DNA from 2 places in the Chryseobacterium sp. GQ58 genome. Region 1 is predicted to be linked to the other one. Evidence: riboswitches for the same ligand, from Rfam matches in the RefSeq annotation. Region 1 holds a riboswitch; the other holds the start of a gene.
The links. Region 1 has a riboswitch for thiamine pyrophosphate ahead of AC6CHK_RS14855 (class I SAM-dependent methyltransferase). Riboswitches for the same ligand answer to the same signal wherever they lie in the genome.
Positions count from the first base shown of each region.

Region 2: it holds a riboswitch for thiamine pyrophosphate, as region 1 does, so the genes downstream of both, pnuC (nicotinamide riboside transporter PnuC) here and AC6CHK_RS14855 (class I SAM-dependent methyltransferase) in region 1, are expected to answer to the same signal.

Region 1 is NZ_JCAXEH010000007.1:60,812-66,013, reverse strand. It holds gene AC6CHK_RS14860 (DUF8818 domain-containing protein) at 1-2,780, shown strand, start outside; TPP riboswitch at 3,385-3,473, shown strand; gene AC6CHK_RS14855 (class I SAM-dependent methyltransferase) at 3,542-4,264, shown strand; gene AC6CHK_RS14850 (AIR synthase family protein) at 4,261-5,202, shown strand, end outside.
Region 2 is NZ_JCAXEH010000002.1:382,096-387,297, forward strand. It holds gene AC6CHK_RS05855 (hypothetical protein) at 1-530, opposite strand, end outside; gene AC6CHK_RS05860 (TIGR01777 family oxidoreductase) at 547-1,458, opposite strand; gene AC6CHK_RS05865 (hypothetical protein) at 1,486-1,824, opposite strand; gene AC6CHK_RS05870 (HPP family protein) at 1,829-2,425, opposite strand; TPP riboswitch at 2,547-2,651, shown strand; gene pnuC (nicotinamide riboside transporter PnuC) at 2,674-3,270, shown strand; gene AC6CHK_RS05880 (acyl-CoA dehydrogenase family protein) at 3,257-4,267, shown strand; gene AC6CHK_RS05885 (hypothetical protein) at 4,660-5,031, opposite strand.

The sequences.
Region 1 (5,202 bases):
ATATAAAGGATAAATCTATTCTCAGAGCCGGACATCTGGATTTGATGGACGATAAAAATTATTTTGCCAAATATCAGAGACGAAGCATGGGACTTCAGTTTCAGACACAGTTTGGGAAAGAAAATAAAACCTTTGCAGACATTTCGATGGGCATTGCACGAAGCGAATTTCACAGAATACGTTTTCAGGGTGTTGAAGGTAATCAGGGGCCTTATCGATTGACCGGTAAAAATGGCGAACAGTTTATCACTTTGATTTCAGGGTCTGAACAGGTTTTTATTGACGGAATTCTGATGAAACGCGGTGAAAATCAAGATTACATTATCAACTACAATACCGGAGAAGTTACTTTTACCAGCTTCCGTCCTATTTTCCAGCAAAATTTTATCACAATTTCTTTTAATTATACCAATCGTAACTATTCCCGATATTTATTTACAGGAAACCTGCAACATCAACGTGAAAAATTCCGGGTTGGTTTAAGCTGGTTTATGGAAAATGATAATAAAAATGCTCCTTTAGCTTTAAATTTATCCAAAGAAGATGAGCAAATTTTGGCCGATGCCGGGAATAATCTCGACTTGATGTACGCCCCATCCGGCGTGGTTGCAGAATATGATGTCAATAAAATTCTGTACAGTCTTGTGCAGGATCCGAACGGAAATTATTATCAGTTTTCGACTGATCCTACACAGACATTATATCAGGTTTCGTTTACTTATTTCGGAGTTAATTTGGGTGATTATAAGCTTATACAAACCACAAATAACGGGCGGGTTTTCGAATATGTAGGACCAAATTCCGGAGATTACCGTGCGGTAAGAAAGCTTCCTTCGCCTCAAAAAGCTCAGGTTTATACGATGAACTCTGAGTATTTGCTTAAAGACGGAAAGATCGGAGCAGACATTTCATTAAGTAATTACGATATCAATTTGTTCTCTTCGAAAGATTCTGATCAGAATATCGGATATGCAGCAAGAATATTCGGAAACAAAACATTTACAATAAATACATGGAAAGGTACACCAAGTTTTGAATATCAATATATTGACAAACAATTTCATATTCTTGACCGTATCAATGATGTTGAGTTTTCAAGGGATTTTAACCTGACGCAGGAGTTCAGCGGAAGAACTCAAAACAGGTTTATTTTTAGTTTTTTAAACAAATGGAATAACAAATCTACTTTAAATTACCGCATCAATTATTTGGAAGAGCAGGACGCTTATAAAGGTGTAAAAAATGGCGTAGATTTTGGCTGGCTCAAAGGGAAATTCCTTACAAAAGGAAATTTATCTTATCTGAATACCAATTCTACACTTCAGGATACAAAGTTCATTCGTGGAGGGGCTGCGACGGAATATACAGGCCAAAAAGGAAGCTGGTCTCTTGGCGGAAGCATGGAGCATAACGAAAAAAAATACAACGAGACACAAGTAATGGATGTCACCAGTTTCAGTTGGAAAGAGCTTTTTGTGCAGAAAAAAATTGGTGACAGCACAAGAACGAAACTTTTGGCTAAAATGTATGTAAGAGACAATGACTCGGTGCGCGACAACAGGCTTCAGAATATGAACAGGATTTTAGGCTTCATGGCAGAAAGCCAGTTGATTAAAACAGAACGCACCACCTTAAACGCTTTACTTCATTACAGAAAATTCTTCTATAAAAATGATGATGTAGACATGAATCAAAATAAAGATTTTGTCGTTGGAAATATTTTATACAACCAGCAGCTTTTCAAAAACGGTATGCGCTTGCAGGCGTTTTATGAATTAGGAAACGGACAGGAAGCGCAACGGGAATTTCAATATATAAAAGTTACCGACGGGCAGGGAATTTACAAATGGACAGATTATAACGGCGACGGAATTCAGCAGATTGATGAATTTGAGATTGCCGAATATTCGGATTTGGCGCAATACATCAGGATTTACACCAATTCGGTCCGCTACATTCCTTCCAACAAAAACAAACTGCAGCTGGCATTATTTGTCAATCCGTCAATTGTTTTTAATTCTGAAAATAAATTCTTAAAACGCTGGAATTTTAATGTTTCACTCAACTCTCAGAATTCTTATTTTAAAAGAGACAAAGTTTTAGTTTTGAATCCGTTCGAAAAAAGTGAGGATCAGATTTTAAAGAATCAGAATATTTTGGCATCGGTACAGTTTAATCCTACCGAAAAGTCCGGCTGGAATGGTAATTATCGTTTTATTGCCAACGACAACCTCATCAACGCCAATTTCAGCAACGAAGAAAGGAATCAAACTTCACATTTTGTGAATATCGGATATTGGTTCAATAAAGAATTCCGTGTTGATTGGGAAAATTCTGTGCACGATTTACAAAATTCTTCGCAACTTTTCGCAACAAGAGATTACAGACTTAGTAATTTTGAGACTAAGCCAAAAGCAACTTATAAGTTTACAGATGCTATTCAGGCTGAGTTTTCTTCGGCTTACCGTGAGAAAAAAAGAGTGGATGGCGAAGAGCTTTTAAAAGCTTTCGACATTACCGGAACCATACAGTGGGAATGTAAGAAAACTTCCATCAGAGGAAACTTCTCTTTTATTAACAATGACTTTACAGGAAACAATTTCAGTATCGTAGGAAATCAGATGCTCGATGGTCTGAAACCCGGAAAAAACCAGGTTTGGAGCGTATTTGTACAACAAGCAATTAATTCTTTTTTACAGTTAAATCTTAATTATGAAGGTCGAAACTCCGGCGACCGGACGATTCATATCGGAAGCATGCAGGTAAAAGCAAGCTTTTAATGAAGATCAAACTACCCTTCTCAAAACAATAGTTAACTAAAAATATTTTTTGAATAAAACAAAACCCATTTAGTTACAAATCATCTGTTTTTAGACAAATCAGAAAGTTGTTTGGTCACAAGTCAAGTGTTTTTAAATCAAACACAAAACTGTTTGGTTACAAATCATCTGTTTCAAATAAATCAAAAAGTTGCTTGGTCGCAAATCAATTGTTTTTAAATCAAACACAAAACTATTTTGTTACAAATCATCTGTTTTCAAATAAATCAAAAAGTTGTTTTGTGACAATCGATATATTTTTAGATCAAAAAAAACTGTTTGAAATTTAAAGAAAACACAAGTAAAGACAAACATTTCGCTCCTACGGAGCTCGCTGTAATAACGTGAAAATTTATTCTACAAACATATTGCTCCGATGGAGCAAACAGATTCAGTGCAAATAAAAAAGACTGCTTATTCAAGAATAGTTATTGCTCAATATAATATTAGGTATAATAATTTAACTCAATTATTTAAAAACTCTCCAATCCTAAAACCCTCAACTCTTTCACTTTAAAAACTCTCAGACTTAAAACACCTTCAATATTTTCCTTATATTTGTTCAGTAATAAACACGGGGTGCCACAAGGCTGAGATCATACCCGATGACCTGATTTGGATAATGCCAACGTAGGGATGTCTGCTTAAAATTTCATTTTATGCTTTATTCGTTCGCATGCTTATCCATGATCTGAACTGCTGAATAAATCAATAAAAATAAAATGGAAGTAACAAAGTATTCCGGAGAACTTATCCCCCAACAAGACAAAAACTGGCAAGGAAGACCCGAATGGTTTTTCAACCGAGAACACACCGATACCTACGAATTGTGGTATGAAGGCCGATACAAACGTGCCGAAATCTGGCAGAAAAAAGTAATGGAACAGCTTGTTTCCAAAGATCAGCGAGTAAAGACGCTTTTAGAATTCGGCTGTGGCACTACCCGATTTACACGTTGGTGGAAAAACATAGGAATTGAAGCAACCGGAGGAGATATTTCGCCGTTGATGTTATCACAGGCTATTCATCTTTTTGAAGGCGATCTGGTGATGGCCGATTCACACTTTATGCCTTTTAAAGATCATACTTTTGATTCATTGGCGTTTATCACAACTTTCGAATATTACAAAGATCCTGTGAAAGTCATCAGAGAAGCAGCCCGTGTTGCCAAATACGGAATTGCGATGGGTATGATGAACAGGAATTCTCCTAAAGTAGCCCGCAGAAGAGTGCAGCAGTTGTTTGGAAAAAATCCTTTTTATGTAACGGCAACTTTTTATACTCCTAAAATGCTGACTGAAATCATTGAAAAAGCATTAGTCGGAAGAAAATATACGATTGAATGGACCTGCACAGGACTTCCGAAATGGTTCCCAGTACAACAATGGAATGTTCCGGTTGGCGATTTCTTTGGATTGTATATTCAGCTAAATGATGTGGAATGAGTGAGACTTTAGGCAAAATAAATCATTCCCAATTTGAAGATTTCCTGAAACAGCGATGCGGGAAAGAACGTGATGAAGTGCAAGTTGGTCCCGAGTTTGGCATCGATGTTTCCGTCGTTGATCTTCATGGCGGAAAAGCAATGGCTTTGACGAGTGATCCGTTGTCATTAATTCCTTCTTTGGGCTTGGAAGAATCGGCCTGGCTTTCAGTTCATGTCATGGCAAATGATATGGCGACAACGGGCTTTGCGCCGATGTACGGTCAATTTGTTTTGAATCTTCCGGCTTATTTATCTAAGAATGATTTTGAAATTTATTGGAATTATATTCATCAGTTCTGTAAAAGCATTCATGTAAGCATTACCGGCGGACATACAGGATTCATCGAAGGTCAAAATTCTACAATCGCAGGCGGCGGAACTTTTATTACCATCGCTTCGAAAGGAGATATTTTAGTCTCAAAATACGCCAAACCCGGCGACTCTATTTTAGTTACCAAAACAAGCGCACTTTCCTCTTCAGCAATTCTAGCGATGAGCTTTCCGGAAACTGTAAAAAATAAAATAGGAAAAGAAATGTATGATTCTGCCTGCGCTTCTTTCTGTGAAACCTCATCATTACAAGATGCTTTAACGGCAACTCAAATTGACAGTTCCGGAGTAACCGCGATGCATGACGTGACGGAAGGCGGAGTTTTGGGTGCGATTTACGAATTGGCTGTTGCTTCAGGAAACGGCGCAAAGATTTATAATGAAAAGCTGCCGATCGGTGAAGTTCAGTCAGCGGTTTGTAATTTATTTTCTTTAGATCCGAGATATTGTATTGGCGCCGGTTCTATGATTATTACCTGTGAAAAAGAGAAAGCTGCAGATATTATTTCACGATTAAAGACAAATAATATTCTCTGTACAGAAGTCGGACAAATCACTGAAAAGTCC
Region 2 (5,202 bases), on a different contig from region 1:
GAAGTTTTATTATTTGCATTTTTATTCATCAGTTCTATAAAATAAGTACGCGAACCGGCAATTCTAATATCTTTCGATAAAAACTTAAAACGCTTAACAGTCAAGTTTGGGTTTAAAAAGCTTAATTCCGCTGCATTGCTCAGCTTTGCACCGGAAACATCAAAACCGGCGCGGGGATTTTTTTGGAGCTTCAAAAATCTTTTTTGAGTTCTGTCTGTTGTTTCTTCCAAAAACTTTTCCATTTGATAATCCGTTAAAAGTTGCGGATAAATCAGTCCTTCGGCTAATAAATTACTTATGATTTTATCAGATTTATCATACTTGTTGTAATAAAAAATCTTATCGTCAAATTGCACATAACTATCCGTAGTAACTATTTTACCTTCAAATTTTTTATAATTTTTCTTTTTATATTCTTTTTTAAAATGTTCGGCAACAGCCTTGTCCTGTTTACTTAAAATTTCTTTTTTCTGTCCATAAATACTTATTGAAAGTATGAATAAAAAGATAAGTGAAAATTGCAGTTTCATATTGTTTCTGTTTAATTTAATTCTTTTTTAATAATAGATTTTCCAAAGCTTGTTTTAAGTTTGGAAATTCAAATTTAAAGCCTGCTTTTTGGATTTTTTCGGATGAAGTTCTTGATCCTTCAAGCAATGCAACCGACAATTCACCAAAAATAAGCTTCATTACAAATCCCGGAATATTTGGCATAAACAAAGGCTTTTTTAAAACTTCAGCGATTTCCTTTGTTATATTTTCGTTGTTTGTATGTTGTGGCGCCGAAGCATTGTATGCGCCGTTTAGGTTTTCGTTTTTCAATGCAAATTCATAAACTGAACTTAAATCATTAATGTGAATCCACGGCATATATTGTTTTCCTGTTCCCAAAGGCGACCCGATTCCGAGTTTTATTGGCATTGCCATTTTTTTCAAAGCGCCTTCTTTTTCTGAAAGTACAATTGCGGTTCTTACTTTTACCACTCTTTCTGCAACGTTTTTTTTGTGAAGTTCGTCTGCTGCTCTTTCCCAAAGATCAACGACTTCACTTAAGAAATCGTTACCTTTTTCATCATCTTCCGAATAAATTTTTTCTGAAGTTTTTGCTCCGTAAATTCCTACCGCCGAAGCTGAAATAAAAGATTTAAGCTTAATATTTTTCTTTAGTAAAGTTTCCAAAATCAGCTTTGCAGAATCTACGCGGCTCGAAATGATTTCTTTTTTTCGTTCATCAGTCCATCTTTTTTCAGAAATATTGGCGCCGGCAAGATGGATAATGTGACTTATGTTTTCAAAAGCTTTTTCATCAATTGTTTTGTTTTTTATGTTCCATTCAAATTCATTTTCGTGTTCTTTTTTTCGTGTTAAAAACCGAACGGAATATTCTTTTTCAATTTTTTTTGACAAAACTTTTGCAACAGTTCCGCTGGCTCCAGTGATCAACACGATTTCTTTCATAATCTTAATTTGTATTTTTTTGAAATATTAATTTCTGACGATTAATATATATCCTTCTTCCAAAAGTTTGTAGCCCTGATCGTAAATAAATTTATATTCCGAGCCGTTTTTATAAACTTTAATATTTGTAAAGTAATTAAAATCAAAACCTAAGCCATCGAGTTTAGTTTTTACGATTTTAGTTTTTCCTTCCGCATTTATTTCACTCAGAATGCGGTAATTTTTGCGCAGCTTGTTGTTTACATTGCGCATCAGATTGTTATAATCTTTATTTTGCTTATTGTTGTAAGCGTTTCGGCATGCATCATTGCAGAATTTTTTGTCTAATCTTCCAATGATCTTTTCGCCACATTCCAGGCAATTCATAGCATTATTTTTTCATTTGACGTTCATGTTTTTTTCTTAGCAGTTTTTTCCATCTGCTGTTGGTCGGATAGCTTCTGTTTTTGGTGATATTATTAAAAACCAAAGCGACCAGCAATAAAATGATGCAACCCGATAATACGGGAGAAAGCACATACCAATATCCCAATTCAGCGATTTTACCTGAAGAAGTAACGGCGATGAGCGCAGTCGCTCCACCAGGCGGATGAAGAGTTTTTGTGTATTGCATTAAAATAATTGAGAAAGCGACCGCAAGAGGCGCCGAAAGCCACAAAATATCGGGCACGATCTGATAAATGGTAACGCCGACCAAAGCTGAAAATACATGACCGCCGATCAGATTTCTCGGTTGGGCAAGCGGGCTTTGAATGGCTCCGTAAATCAAAACGCTTGATGCACCAAAAGATCCTATCAAAAAGATGTTTTCTGCTTCCAGCAAATATTGAGACTGGATAAATGCTATAATTCCGATTCCGAAAAAAGCGCCCAGAAATGACCAGAAATGTTCTTTATAATCAACAAGGGTTTCTCGATAAATTACATATTTTGAAACTCTGAATGTTCTTTTGATTGTCTTTTTCACAATTGATTTTAAATTAACGCTTAAATATACGAAATATCCGTTTGCAAACGGATATGAACTAAAAGGGGAAAATATTTTTATCATGTTTAATTTTCAAATCTCAGAAAAAAACGTCAACTTTGCCCAATCAATGGGGTGCTGCAGATTGCGGCTGAGATGATACCCGGGAATCTTCCACACCTGATCCGGATAATGCCGGCGTAGGGAATTTGATTTATCATCTCATCATTTAATTTATTTAAGTTAATTTGATGCAGGAAATTTTACTAAAGACAACCTGGCCGGAATGGTTTGGGGTCTTCTTTTCAATTTTTCAGGTTTTATTGGCCCGAAAAAACAATCCGAATAATTATCTTTTTGGTATTGCCGGAATTTCACTCACGCTTTATGTGATGATCAATTCCAAATTGTATGCGGAGTTTACGCTTAATCTTTACTATCTGGTCATGAGCATTTACGGATGGATTTATTGGAAGTTTGGCAAACAAGAATCTGAAACCGCTATTTCCAGAACTTCAGGAAACGAAAAGTTGATTGTAGTTGGTATTGTTACCGCCGCGTTTAGTATTTTTTGGTTTTTTCTTACTTATTACACCGATTCTGATGTGCCTGTTTGGGACTCTTTGGTTAGTGCTTTTGCTTGGGCCGGAATGTGGCTCATGGCCAGAAGAAAAATTGAAAACTGGGTTTTATTAAATATAAGTAATATCATTGCTATTCCGTTATTGATTCATAAAGACCTTTATCTGTATGCAATTTTAACTGCTTTCTTGTTTATGGTAGCGATTTCAGGATATATGGAATGGAGAAAAATACTTAATAAAAAGATAAATGCTTACACGTAACGAGATCAGAAAACAAATGCACGGAGTTTCTGAAGTTCCTGCATCAATAATCGACTATATTCATCAGCAGCGATTACTTCAGATCTGGGTTCCCAAAACTTATGATGGATTGGGCTTACGCTTGAAAGAAGGATTATCCATATTATTTGACTGGGCAAAAATTGATGGAAGTTTGGGTTGGATGCTTACGTTATGTTCCGGCGCCAATTTTTTTTCAAGAAATCTAAAACCAAACATTGCTAAAGAACTTTTCAGTGATCCTGAAACCTGTTTTGGCGGAAGCGGAATGATTGGTGGAACAGCAGATATTCAAAACGACGGGACTTTTCTTATCAACGGATTTTGGCATTTTGCAACCGGAGCGCCACATTTGAGCCATTTTACACTCAATGCGAGACTTACAAAAAACGGAGCACCTTTATTTGATCAATCAGGTTCAGAAATAATCAGGTCATTTGTCATTCCTAAAAATCAGGCAGAAATTATTCCCGACTGGAAATCGATGGGAATGAAATCGACGCGAACTTATTCTTTTAAAATTAATGATATAAACGTTTCTGAAGATTACAGTTTTATTTATGATGAATTTTTTACGGATGATGCTTTAGATAAAATTCCGTTCAGAATTTTTGCAGACTTGACTTTGCTGGTGAACTATTTGGGAATGGCATCGCATTTTTCCGATGAGGCAATTAAAATCCGTCCGAATCTTAATTTGAATTCTTTTAATAATAAAATTGATGAAGCGTTCGAAAAAGTGATTGAATTTGCTAACGAAATTGAAGATTTATTAAAGGAATCTCAAATGATAACCCAGGAAAAGCAATCAGAAATTCATACTTATTCATCAAATTTAGTTGAAAGTTTATCACATCAGATTTTAGAAATTTATTTCCAACTGGGAATTAAAGCGACACATACGGATTCTGAAATTTATCAGGTTTTTTGTGACTATTTTACGGCGACGCAGCATTCTAATTTTAGGAGGGAACTTTGATGTATTCTTTAACAACGAAAGAATATAAGTTTATGATGCTCCAATATTAATCAACATTGCAAAAATATAAGTTTAGGATGCTCCAATATTAATTAAGGTTGCAAAAATATAACTTTACAATACGAAAATATAGTTTAACTAGACAACAATATTATTCGCCGCCGTGTCAATATTGATTCACAACGGAAGAATATTAAAACATTTACATTCAATATTCGATTACTGTGCAAGAATATTGAAATTATCATGGCTTTAACTATAAATATCTTAAAACTATTTATAAGAATAGAACCAACAAGCAAATTTCGCAGCTTATCAGATTTTTAGACTTTAAGAAGAGTTTTTCCGGGAATGCAAATGTTTAAATGTTTTTGTAGTTTTTCAATAGTGAATTATAGTTTATGAGATTTCGGAATCTTAAATAAAAGAATTAAAGCCCAAATTTGCAAAATTGTCTGAATAATATTAATTGTTCCAATAACTGGCTCATTTTTTAAGTTTGCAACTATAAAAGAAACTCCTAACAATCCTAAAAGTAATATTACCAGTAGAAAATATTTAATCCATTCAGTTCCTTTGCTTACCAAATAGCCAATTCCAAAGACGAAAGCTACTGAAATCAAGGCGATGAATATTTTGATGCCGCTGTTCAAAGTTTCAAAACTCCAGATAAGATTTGCAATTCCCAAGGCTCCGGACAGGTAAATCAAATCAGCAGATTTTTTATGATTCGGATGAATTACATTTTCTTTATTTTCATTCATTTGGTCTAAGTATATAATTTCAAATATACGGAATGAATTATTTAAGATTTTTTTTTGGATGATTTTATTTAGAATATCCATTTGCAAACGACTACAAACGTATTTAAATAGTTTTGTACCGACTTCGGTCTAAAAATGTAACAATCTTTGCAGCAGAGATTTGAGAAACCA